2 regions of the Hydrogenophaga sp. FG152 genome follow, and region 2 is predicted to be linked to the other one. Evidence: riboswitches for the same ligand, from Rfam matches in the RefSeq annotation. Region 2 holds a riboswitch; the other holds the start of a gene.
What was found. A riboswitch is a leader RNA that binds a small molecule or an ion and turns the genes downstream of it on or off. The one in region 2 is predicted to bind glycine.
Positions count from the first base shown of each region.

Region 1: it holds a riboswitch for glycine, as region 2 does, so the genes downstream of both, gcvT (glycine cleavage system aminomethyltransferase GcvT) here and ACODTB_RS02860 (D-amino acid dehydrogenase) in region 2, are expected to answer to the same signal.

Region 1 covers NZ_JBMDKH010000008.1:107,945-115,526, forward strand. The annotation lists gene ACODTB_RS11680 (PQQ-dependent sugar dehydrogenase) at 1-1,173, opposite strand, end outside; gene ACODTB_RS11685 (acyl-CoA thioesterase) at 1,244-1,663, opposite strand; gene ACODTB_RS11690 (DMT family transporter) at 1,680-2,627, opposite strand; gene ACODTB_RS11695 (SDR family oxidoreductase) at 2,740-3,522, opposite strand; gene ACODTB_RS11700 (electron transfer flavoprotein-ubiquinone oxidoreductase) at 3,713-5,398, shown strand; gene ACODTB_RS11705 (hypothetical protein) at 5,515-6,018, shown strand; glycine riboswitch at 6,050-6,164, shown strand; glycine riboswitch at 6,177-6,281, shown strand; gene gcvT (glycine cleavage system aminomethyltransferase GcvT) at 6,287-7,468, shown strand; gene gcvH (glycine cleavage system protein GcvH) at 7,506-7,582, shown strand, end outside.
Region 2 covers NZ_JBMDKH010000002.1:13,308-20,889, reverse strand. The annotation lists gene ACODTB_RS02885 (cation:proton antiporter) at 1-1,172, opposite strand, end outside; gene ACODTB_RS02880 (class I SAM-dependent methyltransferase) at 1,325-2,200, opposite strand; gene ACODTB_RS02875 (serine/threonine protein kinase) at 2,255-3,298, shown strand; gene ACODTB_RS02870 (MarR family winged helix-turn-helix transcriptional regulator) at 3,778-4,227, shown strand; gene ACODTB_RS02865 (organic hydroperoxide resistance protein) at 4,289-4,717, shown strand; gene ACODTB_RS02860 (D-amino acid dehydrogenase) at 4,866-6,116, opposite strand; glycine riboswitch at 6,282-6,376, opposite strand; gene ACODTB_RS02855 (Bug family tripartite tricarboxylate transporter substrate binding protein) at 6,384-7,376, opposite strand; gene ACODTB_RS02850 (M20 aminoacylase family protein) at 7,394-7,582, opposite strand, start outside.

The DNA of each region.
Region 1 (7,582 bases), on a different contig from region 2:
ATCGGTGAGCAGGTAAAGCCGGCCGTCGGGGCCCTGCCGCACATCGCGGATGCGCTCGTTGCGGTTCGCCAGCAGGCGCTCGCGCCCCACCACCCGCGTGCCATCGAGCTGCAGGCGCCACAGCGCCGTGCCGGCCAGCGCGCCCACGAACAGGCTGCGGTTCCAGTTCGTGGGAATGGTGCCGGTGAAGAAGGCCATGCCGCTGGGCGCGATGGACGACTTCTGACCACCCGTCCACGTCGAGCCGTCGATGGTCTCCCAATACGCCACCGGCTGCTCCATGCCGGCCTTGACCGTGCCCTCGCCCACCTGCTGCGTGGTGCCGTATTCCTGCCCATAGCTGATCACCGGCCAGCCGTAGTTCCGCCCGGCCTGCGTGAGGTTCACCTCGTCGCCGCCCTGCGGTCCGTGCTCGCTCGTCCACAGCTCACCGGTGTCCGGGTGCAGCGCCGCGCCCTGCGGGTTGCGGTGGCCGTAGCTCCAGATGCCAGCCTGCGCGCCCGCCAGCACGGGGTTGCCCGGTGCCGCCGCGCCCGAGGTGGTGATGCGCACCACCTTGCCGTTGCCCCGGCTCAGGTCCTGCGCGTAGCCGCGCTGGTCGTTGCTCTGCCGGTCGCCCAGCGTCACGAACAGGTGGCCCTCGCGGTCGAACACCAGGCGCGAACCGAAGTGCCCACTGCTCGCCACCTTGGGCAACTGCCGGTAGATCACCTGCAGATTCACGAGCGCCATCGCGCCCGTGTCGAGTTCGGCGCGCGCCACCGCCGTGCCATTGAGGTTGGCGTTGCCGCTGTCGGTTTCCGAGAAGCTGAAGTAGATGCGCCGGTTGCTGCCGAAGGCGGGGTCCAGCACCACGTCGAGCAGACCGCCTTGCCCGCCGGTGTCCAGCGCGGGCAGGCCGCTGATGAGGTTGAACGACTGCGCGTTCGCCGCGTACAGGCGCAGGCTGCCCGTGCGCCCCGTGATCAGCATGCGGCCATCGGGCAGGAAGGCCAGGCTCCAGGGATTGGGCAGGTTGGTCGCGAGTTCGGTGACCGCGACCGGCCCGGTGGTGGGCATGAAGCTGGGGCTGCCGGGCGCGGGCGAGCCGTCACCTTCACTACCGCCGCCGCCGCACGACAACAGCAGACCCATCGATAGGGCCCCGGCGATGAGCGCAGAGAAGTGGCGCATGTCGGACATGCTAGGCACGCGCGCGCCGCCTGTGTGCAAGCATTTGTGTGTGCGCCAGCGCACACAGCCATCAGCTCAAATGCGCGCGCAGCCAGTCGGGAATCGGGGCCGACTTCTTCAGCGGGAAGTTCACCCACACGGTGGTCGCACCGCCGGCCGCGCACACGGTGTCGGGGTCGTCACTGCGCGAGAGCGTGCACCAGCTTTCGAAGCTGCTGCGCCCCACATCGCTCACGTACATGGTGGCGATCACGTCGCCCGGGTATTCGAGCTGCCGGTAGAAGTTGCAGAAGGCGTTGGCGATCACCGGCCCTTCGCCGCCCGGATCGGGCGGACAGCCGATGGAGTGCATCCAGTCGATGCGGATGATCTCCAGGTAGCGGAAATAGATCGTGTTGTTCACGTGGTTCATGCCGTCCATGTCGCCCCAGCGGATGGGGATGGTCATGCTGAACACGCGCTTCTTCTGTTCGGGGATGTCGAGTTTCATGGCATTGGGGTGGTCGTCAGCGGTGCGCCTTGATCGACGCGAGGATGCCGAGCACGAACAGCACGCAGGCCGTCCATTGCAGGGCAGCGGGCCACTGGGCGCTCCAGGCGAAGGTGTAGATCAGGCCGAACACCGTCTCGCTCACGATGAGCTGGCCCGCCAGGCTCGGGCTCAGGCGGCGGCTGGCCATGTTCCAGAGCACCGAGGCGATCCAGGCCGAGCCGATGCCGGTGACCGCGCAGACGATCAGGAACATGCCGAAGCCCGGGCGCTGCACCAGGGTGTCCACCTCGGTCCCGGCCACGGCCCAGATGCCCAGCGCGCCCAGGCCCGCCGCCACACCCAGCCAGTTGGCCCACACGGTGGAGTTGACCTCCGGATGGCGGCTCAGCCAGCGCGCGTTCAGCAGACCGAACGCGGTCCACGAGGCCATGGCCAGCACAGCGAAGAAGATGCCGAGCCAGAGGTTCGTGCCGCCGCCCGCCTCGCCACCGCCATGCGCCGTCACCCGCATCATCAGCGCCAGGCCCGCCAGGGTGAGCAGCAGCCCCGGCACCAGCGCGCGCCAGCGCAGGCCCTGCGGCTTGCCCAGCAACATGATCCAGATCGGGATGGTGCCGATGATCAGTACCGGCAGCGCCGCGCCCGCCGCCTGAATGGCCAGCACCAGCAGCAGGTAGTAGCCGGTGTAGCCCAGCAGGCTCAACCACAGCGCGGCGCCCGCCTGGCGCCAGCTCGGCAGGTGCGCCTCGCCGCTCAGCCCGGCCCACGCCAGCAGCAGCACCGACAACAGGCCGCAGGCCAGGAAGCGGCCCACCGTGAGATCGATCGAGCTGAAGCCCGGCGTGAGCAGGGGCGCGAGAAAGGCCGTGCCCCAGAACGCCCCCGCGCCCAGCCCCGCCAGAATGCCGGTCACCATGCCCGGCGGCCAGCCCGAAGGCCGGCCCAGAACAGCCGTGCTCATCTCGACGAAAGAAATGCCGCGATAGGGTCCAGAACCCCGCGGAACCGGCTCTGCCGGGCCGCAGGTGTTGCCCCTGAGGGGTGACGCCGCAGGCGGCGCGGGGAGAGCTCCTTCATGCCCCGAAACCGTCGTCGGCGGCGATCACCGCTCCGTTGACGAAATGGCTCTCGCTCGAACACAGCATGACCAGCAGCGCGTCCAGGTCGGTGGGTGAGCCGACGCGCTTGCGCGGCAGCATGCTGATGAGCTTCTGGCCCTGCTCGGTCTGCCAGTGGTGGTGGTTGAGCTCGGTGTCGATGTAGCCCGGGCAGATCGCGTTCACATTGATGCCGAAGCGGCCCCACTCGATCGCCATCGCCTTGGTCATCTGCACCACGGCGGCCTTGCTCATGCAGTACACGCCGATCTGCGGCAGCACCTTGAGCCCGGCCATGGACGCGATGTTGACAATGCGCCCGCCCACGTAGGTGCCCGGCGCCGCGCCGTTGGCGCGCGCCAGCATGCGACGGCCCACCTCCTGCGCCACGAAGAACGCGCCCTTGGTGTTGGTGTCGAAGACGAAGTCGTAGTCTTCCTCCGTCACGTCCTGCAGGCGCTGCGTGGTGCTCACGCCCGAGTTGTTGACCAGGATGTCGATCGCGCCGACCTCGGTCTCGGCGTGCGCCACCGCCGCCTTGATCGATGCCGTGTCGGTCACATCCATCGCCACCACGTGCGCGTCGCCACCGGCAGCCTCGATGTGCGCGCGCAGCGCCATCAGGCGGTCGGTGCGGCGGCTGGCCAGCACCACGGCCGCGCCCGCCCGCGCCAGCGTCTTGGCGAACTGTTCACCCAACCCACCGGACGCCCCGGTGATCAGGGCCACGCGGCCCGACAAGTCCAGGCTGTATGCCATGAGAGAACCTCCTCTAAAGTGGTTGGATTCTGCGGCCATCCGAGCACCGCCCGGGCCGACGAGGCCCCATCCGACAGGATTGTGCGCCCTGGGCCACTAAAATCGGTCCCGACCACGACACCGGCATGACTCCATGCATTGCCGTCATGAAAATCCCCGGGCGCCCGCCCGACAGAGTGAGACCCTCGACATGACCCCCGAAGAAATCATCAGCACCTACGGCCCGCGCGAAGCCATGGAGTACGACGTGGTCGTGGTCGGTGGCGGCCCCGGCGGCCTGGCCACGGCGATCCGGCTCAAGCAGATCGCCGCCGAAAAAGGCGGCGAGATCAACGTGTGCGTGCTCGAAAAAGGCTCGGAGCCCGGCGCGCACATCCTCAGCGGCGCGGTGATGGACCCCAAGGCCCTCAACGAGTTGCTGCCCAACTGGAAAGCCGACGGCGCGCCGCTCAACCAGCCCGTCACCGACGACAAGCTGCTCTGGCTGACCGAAAAAGGCGCCATCGACACACCCAAGTTCCTGATCCCCAACAACTTCCACAACGAAGGCAACTACGTGGTCGGCCTGGGCAACGTGGTCAAGTGGATGGCCCAGCAGGCCGAAAACCTCGGCGTGGAGATCTTCCCCGGCTTCGCGGCCGCCGAGGTGCTCTACAACGACGACGGCTCCGTCAAGGGCGTGGCCACCGGCAACCTGGGCGTGGGCAAGGACGGCGAGCCGACCGACAACTTCCAGCTCGGCATGGAGCTGCACGCGAAATACACCGTCTTCGCCGAAGGCTCGCGCGGCCACCTGGGCAAGCGCCTGATCGCCAAGTTCCACCTCGACGAAGGCAAGGACCCGCAGGCCTACGCCATCGGCGTGAAGGAACTGTGGGAAATCGACCCCGCCAAGCACCAGCCCGGCCTGGTGATCCACACCGCCGGCTGGCCCATGAAGGACGACACCTACGGCGGTGGCTTCATGTACCACCTGGAGGACAACAAGGTCACGCTGGGCCTGGTCACCGGCCTGAACTACAGCAACCCCTGGCTCAGCCCGTTCGAGGAAATGCAGCGCTGGAAGACGCACCCGCGCATCCGAGCCTTCCTCGAAGGCGGCAAGCGCATCAGCTACGGCGCGCGCGCCATCACCACCGGTGGCCTCATGAGCCTGCCGCAGACCACCTTCCCCGGTGGCGCCCTCGTCGGTTGCGACGCGGGTTACCTCAACGGCGCGCGCATCAAGGGCAGCCACGCTGCCATCAAGAGCGGCATGCTCTGCGCAGAAGCCGCCTTCGAGGCCGTGCAGGCCGGCCGCCAGCACGACGAACTCAAGGCCTACCCGGTTGCCTTCGGCAAGAGCTGGCTGCGCGAAGAGCTGGACGCCTCGCGCAACTTCAAGTCCTGGTTCAAGTACGGCAACATCGTCGGCGGCCTCATGGTCGGCATCGAACACTGGCTGCTGCCCCGCCTGGGCTTCAAGGCCCCGCCGTGGTCGCTGCACCGCGAGAAGGCCGACCACCTCTACCTCAAGCCGGCCGCCGAGTGCGAGCAGATCGTCTACCCCAAGCCCGACGGCAAGCTCACCTTCGACCGCCTGGGCAGCGTCTTCGTCAGCAACACCAACCACGAAGAGCACCAGCCGGCCCACCTCACGCTGAAAGACGCCAGCGTGCCGGTGAAGATCAACCTCGCCAAGTACGCCGGCCCCGAAGCCCGCTACTGCCCGGCCGGCGTGTACGAGTTCGTGAAGAACCCCGACAACACCGACCGCCTGCAGATCAACGCGCAGAACTGCGTGCACTGCAAGACCTGCGACATCAAGGACCCGACGCAGAACATCGTCTGGGTCACGCCCGAAGGCGGCGGCGGTCCGAACTACGCCGGCATGTGAGCGAAATCACCCTTTCCTGAAAAGCCGCCTGCGGGCGGCTTTTTCATGCCCGGTATTCACCGCGCCGTCACATGGGCTGTCCACAGTGCAGGCTCCGTGAACGACGCCGAGATGCCATGCTGAACAAGACCCAGAAGGGCCGCGCCGAGCTGCGCCCCGGGCAACGCCAACTCGCGCAGCGCGAGCGCGCCCTGTTGCTGCTGGCCGATGGCCGCAAACCCGATGCCGAACTGTTCGCCCTGTTCGAGGGCCAGGGGCCCACCCTCGCGGCCGACCTGATCTCGCGCGGCTACCTTGTGGACGAAGCGCCGCCGCCGCTCCTCACACCGGCCAACACCCCGCCCACCGTCTCCGCCGACGCCTTCTCCGGCCCACGCTCGCTCGCCAGCGCGCGCATGTACCTGTTCGACCTGAGCGAGCGCATGTTCGCCCCGCGCGACAAGGCCATGGCCCAGCGCTACCGCGACGCCCTGCGCGCAGCGCGCGACGTGGGCGACATGCTGGCCGTCAGCCGGGCCATGACGGCCGACGTGGAGCGCCTGGCCGGCAGTGAACGCGCCGACGGCATCCGCGAGCGGCTGGCCCGCCTGCTGCCCGAATCGGCCCTGGAAACGCCCTGAAACACCGGCCGGCATGGCGCCGTGCGATACACTCGCCGGGTCAGGAGAGAAGCCGATCCGGTCCCCGGAGAAGGCTCGCCGAAGGCGCAGGCGGCACCGCACACCGGGTGCTCTGAACGCTCAGGCAAAAGGACTGGCAAACACGGGCCGCGAGGCCGGTGTACCCCCCTGGAGAGAGGCCGCTCCTCGAAGCGGCCCACCGAAGGAGCAAGCGCGGCATCGCCCGCGTGAATCTCTCAGGTAAAGCGGACAGTGGGGCAGCGCACGGATGAACCGTGTTTCGCCCCACCGGGGCCTGCCCCCTTGCCTGAAAGCCTTTGCCGTGCCCGCTGCCGCCCCGCTTCTCCAGACCCCGCTGCACAAGCTCCACGTCGAACTGGGCGCCCGCATGGTGCCCTTCGCCGGTTACGACATGCCGGTGCAGTACCCCACCGGTCTCATGGCCGAACACCACCACACCCGCAAGGCCGCCGGCCTGTTCGACGTCTCGCACATGGGCCAGCTGCGCCTGGTCGGGCCCGACGCCCCCGCCGCCTTCGAGACGCTCATGCCGGTGGACGTGATCGATCTCGGCGTGGGCAAGCAGCGCTACGGCCTGCTGCTCAACGACGAGGGCGGCATCATCGACGACCTCATGTTCGTCAACCGCGGGCACGACCTCTTCGTCATCGTCAACGGCGCCTGCAAGGCTGGTGACATCGCGCACATCCAGGCGCGGATCGGCTCGCGCTGCGAGGTCATCCCCCTGCCCGACCGCGCCCTGCTCGCGCTGCAGGGCCCGCTGGCGGTGGACGTGCTGCGGCGCCTCGTGCCCGGCGTCGAAAAACTGGTCTTCATGACCGGTTCGCCCTTCAACTGGCACGGCGCCGACCTCTTCATCACCCGCAGCGGCTACACCGGCGAAGACGGCTTCGAGATCTCCCTGCCCGGCGACCGCGCCGACCAGTTCGTGCGCACCCTGCTGGCCCAGCCTGAAGTGATGCCCATCGGCCTGGGCGCGCGCAACTCGCTGCGCCTCGAAGCCGGCCTGTGCCTCTACGGCAACGACATCGACACCACCACCACCCCGGTGGAAGCCGGGCTCAACTGGGCCATGCAGAAAGTGCGCCGCACCGGCGGCGCGCGCGCGGGGGGCTTCCCCGGCGCGGCGCGCGTGCTCGCGCAGCTCGACGGCAGCGAACCGCTGGCCCGCAAGCGCGTGGGCCTGATCGCCCAGGAATGGGTGCCCGTGCGCGAGAACGTCGAACTGCAGAACACCAGCGGCGACGTGATCGGCAAGACCTCCAGCGGCCTCATCGGCCCCAGCGCCAACAAGCCCGTCGCCATCGGCTACGTCGCGCCCGAACACGCCGCCCTGGGCACGCCCGTGGTGGCCATGGTGCGAGGCAAACCCGTGCCCATGCAGGTCAGCGCCATGCCCTTCGTGCCCAACCGATACTTCCGCGGCTGATCTCACTTTTTTCGTTTCTTTTTTCAGGAGCTTTTCCATGACCACCAAGTACACCGAAGACCACGAATGGATCACCGTTGACGGCGGCATCGCCACCGTCGGCATCACCGTGCA
Region 2 (7,582 bases):
TGGGTTTCATGCGCGGCCAGCAGCGCGCGCTGCGTGACCACCGGGCCGAGCAATTCCTGCAGCAGCATCATGCCGGCCATGACCGAGAGCACCTCCACCGCGGGCGCGAAACCATACAGGCGGCTCTGCTCGATCAGCAGGATGGCGAAGGCCGACATGGGCGTGAGCGCCAGGCCGGTGAGCAGGCCCTTGCGCTCGGTGATGCCCGAGAGCCGCGCGGCCACCAGGTTGCAGCCGACCTTGGAGGCCGTGCGGACCAGGATGAGCAGCATGCCCAGCAGCATGCCGGTGCCCACGTCGGCCCAGTCGAGCAGCGAGGCGATGTAGACGAAGAGGAAGATCGACAGCAGGTCGCCGGCGGTGCCGAAGTCGCGCTGCGCGTTGGTCAGGTGCACGCGGCGCTCGCGCGCCACGATGCCGAAAGTGAGCGCGGCCAGCAGCGGCGAGAGCTTGAGGCCATAGGCCGCGGTGGTGAGCAGCAGCACCGACAGCGCGAACACCACGGTGACGCCGCGCTCGTGCGTGTTGCGCAGGCGCAGCAGCCAGGGCACGGCCACGCCGAGCAGGCCGCCCACGGCCACCGAGGTGCCCACCTGGTGGATGCTGCCGAAGGCCGCAAGCACCAGGTCGCCCGAGGTGCTGAGGTACCAGTAACCCACCACCAGCTTGAGCGCGAGCACCGAGACCATGCAGTTGATGGCGCACAGGTGCAGCACGCGCTCGGTCACCTGTCCGGCGCTGCGCAGCTCGTTGGCCACGCGCACGATGCCGGCCGGTGAGGCCGAGATCGACAGCGCCGCGATGATGAGGCGCAGGTCCGTGGCGAGGTCGAACCAGCCAGTGACCCAGTACATCACCGCGAAGGTGACGATGGACTCGACCACGCCGAGCACCAGCACCCAGGGGTTGTGGCGGAACCAGCGCAGGTTGATGCGGTAACCCAGTTCGAACAGCACCAGCGAGAGCGCCACGTTGGCCAGGAAGGGCAGCCCCGGCACATCGGTCGTCAGGCCGGGCAGGTTGACCAGCCCGCCAACGAGCCCCACCGCCACGTAGCTGGTGACGCGCGGGATATGCCAGACCTCGTGCGCGCGCTCGGCGATGAACCAGGCGAGCAGCAACACCAGAGGCCAGGCAATGGACTGGAGCAGAAAACTGTAATCGGTAAGCATGGGTAAAACTCCTCAGCGAGAGTTTGATGAACGAATGCCGCCAGGCGTGTAGGACACGCGCTGAAAACATCAAGACGCCGGCCATCAACGAAAGCTGAACGGAGCGCCGCGAACACGGCAACAGGGATGCCTGGTGGGAGGGCGAGAAGCGGTCAAGCCGCGAAACGCTGCGTGAGTTCTTGCAGGTGGAGCTCGTCGAGCACCTGCTGCAAACGCTGCCTGGCGCGATCCTGCGTGCCATGGCGGTCCGGGCCCATTCTACGGGCCAGAATCAATTCGTTCTTGAGCGAATGCTCCCACCCCACCAGCTCGGTGACGGTCACGCTGTAGCCATGGGCTTCAAGCTGCAGGCAGCGCAGCACATTGGTGATCTGGCTGCCGAATTCGCGCGTGTGCAGCGGGTGGCGCCACAGCTCGGCCAGCGGCGTGCGCGACAGGCTCAGCGCCTTGTGCTTGCGCATCACGCCGGCCACCTCGGCCTGGCAGCACGGCACCAGCACCATGTGGCTGGCCTGCTTGGTCAGGCCGAACCGGATCGCGTCGTCGGTCGCGGTGTCGCAGGCGTGCAGCGCGGTCACCACATCGACCGTGGGCGGCAGGGCCGGGTGGGTGAGCGCCTCTTGCACGGTGGTGGCGAGAAAGTCCATGCGCTCGAAACCGAGCCGGGCGGCGAGCGCCTGCGACTTTTCCACCAGCTCCGTGCGGGTCTCCACGCCGGTCACGCGCCCCACCGGCTTGTCCTTGAAGAACAGGTCGTACAGGATGAAGCCGAGGTAGGACTTGCCCGCGCCGTGGTCGGCCAGCGTCACGTCGCCGCGCGCGGCCAGCACCTCGGCCAGCAGGGGCTCGATGAACTGCACGAGGTGATACACCTGCTTGAGCTTGCGCCGCGTATCCTGGTTGAGCTTGCCCTCGCGCGTGAGGATGTGCAGTTCCTGGAGCAACGCGACGGACTGGCCGGGCCGCAGTTCGGGCAGTTGCTCTTGCAGCGTGGGCGTGGGCCGCGCATTCGCCTTGTGTTTCGACATGCGCCGATCATAGGTGAGCCCCTTTGGCCTCATGGCCAGCAGCGACAATCGCGCATGATTTCCAACAACGACAGCAGCAGCCACCCCTACAGCACCCTCACACCTGACGTGGTGCAGGACGCGCTGGCCCACATCGGCCTGTGGGGCGACGGGCGCCTGAGTGCGCTCAACAGTTTCGAGAACCGCGTGTATCAGATCCATCTGGAGGCACCGGTGGAGGGGGTGGATCAGGTGGTGGCGAAGTTCTACCGGCCCGGGCGCTGGAGCGATGCGCAGATCGCCGAGGAGCACGCCTTCGCGGAGGAGCTGGTGGCGGCCGAGATTCCCGCAGTGCCGCCGCTGCGTGTGCAGGGCGAGACGCTGCACCACTTCGGTGGCTTCACGTTCGCGGTGAGCCCGCGCCGGGGTGGGCGCCGGCCCGAGCTGGACAATGTCGAGGTGCTGGAGTGGATTGGCCGTTTTCTCGCGCGCATCCACACCGTGGGTGCGCAGCGGCCGTTTGCGGTGCGCCCGGCGCTGGATGCCGCGGCCTTCGCGCACGAGCCGCGCGACTGGCTGATGGAGCATGCGGCGGTCGCGCCCGAGGTGCGTGGTGCCTGGGCTGCTGCGCTGGAGGAGGCGCTGGCCTTGATCGAGGCGCACCCGGTGCTGCGGCCGGGCCCGGTGGTGGACGAAGACGGCATTCAGCGCATCCGCCTGCACGGGGATTGCCACCCGGGCAACATTCTCTGGACGCCCGAGGGCCAGCCGGGCGCGGGCCCGCATTTCGTGGACCTGGACGATGCGCGAATGGGGCCGGCGGTGCAGGATCTGTGGATGCTGCTGTCGGGTGATCGGCGCCAGCAGATGCAGCAGCTGGGGGCGCTGGTGGACGGCTATGAGCAGTTCCGCCCTTTTGACCGCCGTGAGTTGGCGTTGATCGAGCCTTTGCGGACGTTGCGCCTGATCCACTACAGCGCGTGGGTGGCCCGACGGTGGGACGATCCTGCGTTTCCGATCAACTTTCCCTGGTTCGGCAGCCGGGACTATTGGCAGGGGCAGGTGGACATGCTGGTGGAGCAGATCGAGGAAATGCAGGGTGAGCCTTTGATGGCTTGAGTTTTTCTCGGTTCTGTTTCGGGCGGAGACCTCGCGCCAGGACGGTGGCGGTGCCCGCGTTCTCCGGCCCTGCTCGCGGACATCCGCCCGGGTTCGCCACCACACTCGCATCAACACCGGACGGGCACACCAACTCTGCGGCAACCGCGAATGGGGGCCTGCGCCCGCGGACACCGCCACCGTCCCGCAAACCAAGTGAGCGCGCCCAGCCTGGTCCGCCTGCACATCGCTGGGGCGGATGGCGTGGGGGCGCGGGCGCAGGCCCCCATTCGCGGTTGCCACAGAGTGTGCGCGCCCGTCACCTGGTTGACGAAACGGTGTGAGCAAGCCCGGGCAGCCGCCCGCGAGCAGGGCCGGAGAACGCGCGCCCACGCCAGCCGACCTCGCACCACGCAGCGCCCGAAAAACAACCTCACCCTCGAAATGGTTGTTCAAAATTCAATTGCACACAATCAAATAAACACCTACATTCCATTTCCATGAACAAGCCCAGCATCTCCAGCGACCAGGCCCTCCAGCTCGACCACCAGTTGTGCTTCGCGCTCTACTCCGCCTCGCTGGCGATGACCAAGCTCTACAAGCCCCTGCTCGAAGAGATGGGCCTCACCTACCCCCAATACCTCGCCATGCTCGTGCTGTGGGAAAACGACGGCGTCACCGTGTCCGAACTCGGCGAACGCCTCTACCTCGACTCAGGCACCCTCACCCCCCTGCTCAAGCGGCTCGAAACCGCCGACCTCGTCACCCGCCTGCGCGACGTGCAGGACGAACGCCGCGTGCTCATCCGCCTCACCACCGCCGGCCGCAAACTCAAGGCCCGCGCCGCGCGCATCCCCGGCTGCGTGCTGCAAGCCACGCAATGCGACGTGGCCGAAGTGATGGCGCTCACGCAGCAGGTGCAAACCCTGCGCGACCGCCTCACCGCCTGACCATTCCCTTTCACCCACCCCCAGCTTCCACCCGAAGCCCTTCAACCTCAGGAGCCACACCATGCCCACCTCCCTCGACAAAGTCCTCTACACCGCCCGCGCCCACACCACCGGCGGCCGCGACGGCGCTTCGCGCAGCGACGACGGCCTGCTCGACGTCAAGCTCTCCCCGCCCAAGGCCATGGGCGGCGCCGGCAACGCCACCAACCCCGAACAGCTCTTCGCCGCCGGCTACTCCGCCTGCTTCATGGGCGCGCTCAAGCACGTTGCCGGCATGAAGAAAGTGGCCGTGCCCGCCGACGCCGCCATCGACGCCGAAGTGGACATCGGCCCGATCCCCGCCGGCTTCGGCATCGCCGCGCGCCTGGCCGTGAGCCTGCCCGGCATGGACCGCGCCGTGGCGCAGGACCTGGTGGACACCGCCCACAAGGTGTGCCCCTACTCCAACGCCACCCGCGGCAACATCGACGTGACCATCACGCTGAAGTAAACGCGCGCCCGAGACATTGCGTCGAAAGGCCCCCGGCTCACGCCGGCGGGCCTTTTTCGTGTCCGCCCCGTCAAGCCAGCTTCACCACCCTGCCCGTGGGCGCCCCCACAAAACCCGTTTCGCATCGAAACGAGAGGGCAATCACGGCTCAGGCTGCGACCGCCGCCGGCACGCTGGGAGATGCGCGCATCCGTTCCCACTGTGCCACCTGCTCACCCAACTGGTGCGCCGTGATGGCCGACAGCGTCCAGCCCAGGTGGCCGTGACCGGTGTTGTAGAACACATTGGCATGCCTGCCCGGGCCTACGCGCGGCATCATGTTGGGCAGCATGGGGCGCAGGCCTGCCCAGGGTTCCACCCGCCGCGTGCTGACGCCCGGGAAGCATTGATTCACCCAGTCGACCAGCGGCCGGATGCGATCGGCACGGATGTCGAGGTTGTAACCGTTGAACTCGGCCGTGCCGGCCACTCGGAAGCGGTCCAACCCCAGGCGGCTGGTGACGAGCTTGGTCGCGTCGTCCAGCAGGCTCACCTGGGGCGCGGCGGCCTGACTCTGTTCGTCTTCGAGCATGACGGTGATGGAGTAGCCCTTGACCGGGTAGACGTTGAGCCGGTCGCCAAGCTGGGCGCCCAGGGCGCGGCTGCGCACGCCTGCGCAGATCACCACCCCGTCCGCATCCACCTCATCCCCGCTGGCCAGCAGGACCCGCACGCTTTTTCCGGTGCTCCACACGCGTGCCACTGCCTGAGCGGTCATGAATTTCACGCCCAAGCGGGCACAGGCCAGACCCAGGCCATGGGTGAACTTGTGGATGTCGCCCGTGCTGTCGCTCTCGGTGTACCAGCCTCCGAAGAATTCGCCTCTGAGAGTGGGTTCGATGGCGCGCATTTCATCGGGTGTGACGGCCCGACGGGTCAGGCCACCTTGCGCCAGCAGCCGCGACACCTGGCTCGCATGCTCGAAGCTGGCCCGGCTTCGATAGATGTGCAGGATGCCGCGCTGTTTCAAATCGAACTCGATGCCCTCGTCCTGGGCCCAGCCGAACAAATGCTCCCGCGCGGCAATGGCCAGGCGCGTGGTGGCCACGGTGTTGTCGCGGTACCTGGACATGGAAGCCGCAAACTCGGCGAACCAGCTGAGCTTGTGCCAGCTGGGCCTGGGGTTCAACAGCAAGGGGGCGTCGGCCTTGAACATCCACTTCAGGCCCTTGATCAAGGTGGAGGGATGGGTCCAGACCTCGGCATTGGAAGCGGAGAGTTGCCCGCCGTTGGCATGACTGGTCTCCATGCCCGCGTAGCGGTGCTTTTCGATGAGGGTGACTTGATGACCCTGGCGGGCCAGGGCATAGGCGCTGGTGACGCCCGTGATGCCGCCGCCGATGACGATGAGGTGTGCCATGTGAATCTCGCGTTCAAAGCCGTCAGACAGGGAAAGCATGGCCCGCACACCGTGTGCGGGCCATGACCCCCTCTGTTTGAGACCTGAGAGATTCACCAGCGCGTGGGCCGGCTTGCTCCTGCGGTGGGCCGGGGGACGAATCCCGGCCACTCTTCAGAGTGCGATGCGTGTCGACCGGTCCTTTTGCCTGAGAGTTTCCGGGGCGGTTGCTCCTTCGGCGCCGGCTTCACATGCAAGCCAGTCTCTCCCGATCGACAGGGTTGGAGCTTACTGCGCTTGCAGCTGAATGGACTTGGCAATCGCGCGGAACTGGCTGATGCCGTCGGCATAGGCCTTGTCCACCGCCGCAAGTGGCAGGGGTTTGGCCAGCAGCTGGCTGTTGGCTTCGAGTGCCTGGTGCACGCCCGGATCACCCAGCGTTTCGGTGATGGCCTTGTGCAGCGCGATCACCACCGGTTCCGGGGTGTCCTTCTTCACGAAGTAACCGGTCCAGATGTTGAAAGTGAAATCCTTGAGTTGCTTGCTCTCGCTGATGGCCGGGTAGTTCTTCACGCTCTCCAGTCGCTCGTTGTTGAGCATGGCCAGCACTTTGACGCGGCCCTGCTTGTGCATCTCGTCGTACTTCTTGCCATAGGGCGCCAGGAAAAAATCCACCTGGCTGGCCATCAGGTCCTGCTCGGCCGGTGCCGCACCTTTGTAAGGCACATGGGTCATCGGAATGCCGGTGACTTTGGACAGGTGCTCGCCGAGCAAATGGTAGAAGGAGCCCGGGCCGACACTTGCATAGGTCAGGGGGCGGCCCTGCTGCGCCGACTTGCGCGCATGCTCCAGGAACTCGTCCACGTTGCTGACGGGCAGGTCCTTGCGGGCCAGGAAGGCGATCTGTGCGGTGGCGATCATCTGCACCAGACGAAAGTCCTCACTCTTGAATTTGATGGATGCGATCGCCAGAGGAGCCAGGATGAGTTCGTTGGGTGAACCCTGGAACAACTGATAGCCGTCGCTGGCACCGTTGAGCACCCTCTGAGCAGCGATCGATCCGCTGGCACCACCCAGGTTCTCGATCACCACCGGTTGGCCCAGTTGCTTGCCCAGTGTGTTGTTGACGGAGCGGGCAATCACGTCGGACAAGCCACCCGCCGGGTACGGCACCAGCAGGGTCACCGGGCGGGTCGGGTAGCTCTGGGCCTGGGCCATGCCTGAAAGGGTGGCCAATGCGATGGCGGCACCGGCCATCAAGGTCTTGTAGCGGCTGTTCATGAGAGTCTCCAGTGGAGTCAGGGGTGGGGAAAAGGGGTGGAAAGCAACGCCTGCACGAGCGCTGTCCAGTAAGCGGCGCCGGTGCCGATGTTGTGATCGTTGAAGTCGTAGGCCGGGTTGTGCACCATGCAGGCGCCAGGCTCCTGCCCCGCGCCGTTGCCAATGAACAGGTAGCTGCCGGGGACCCGCTCCAGCATGAAAGCGAA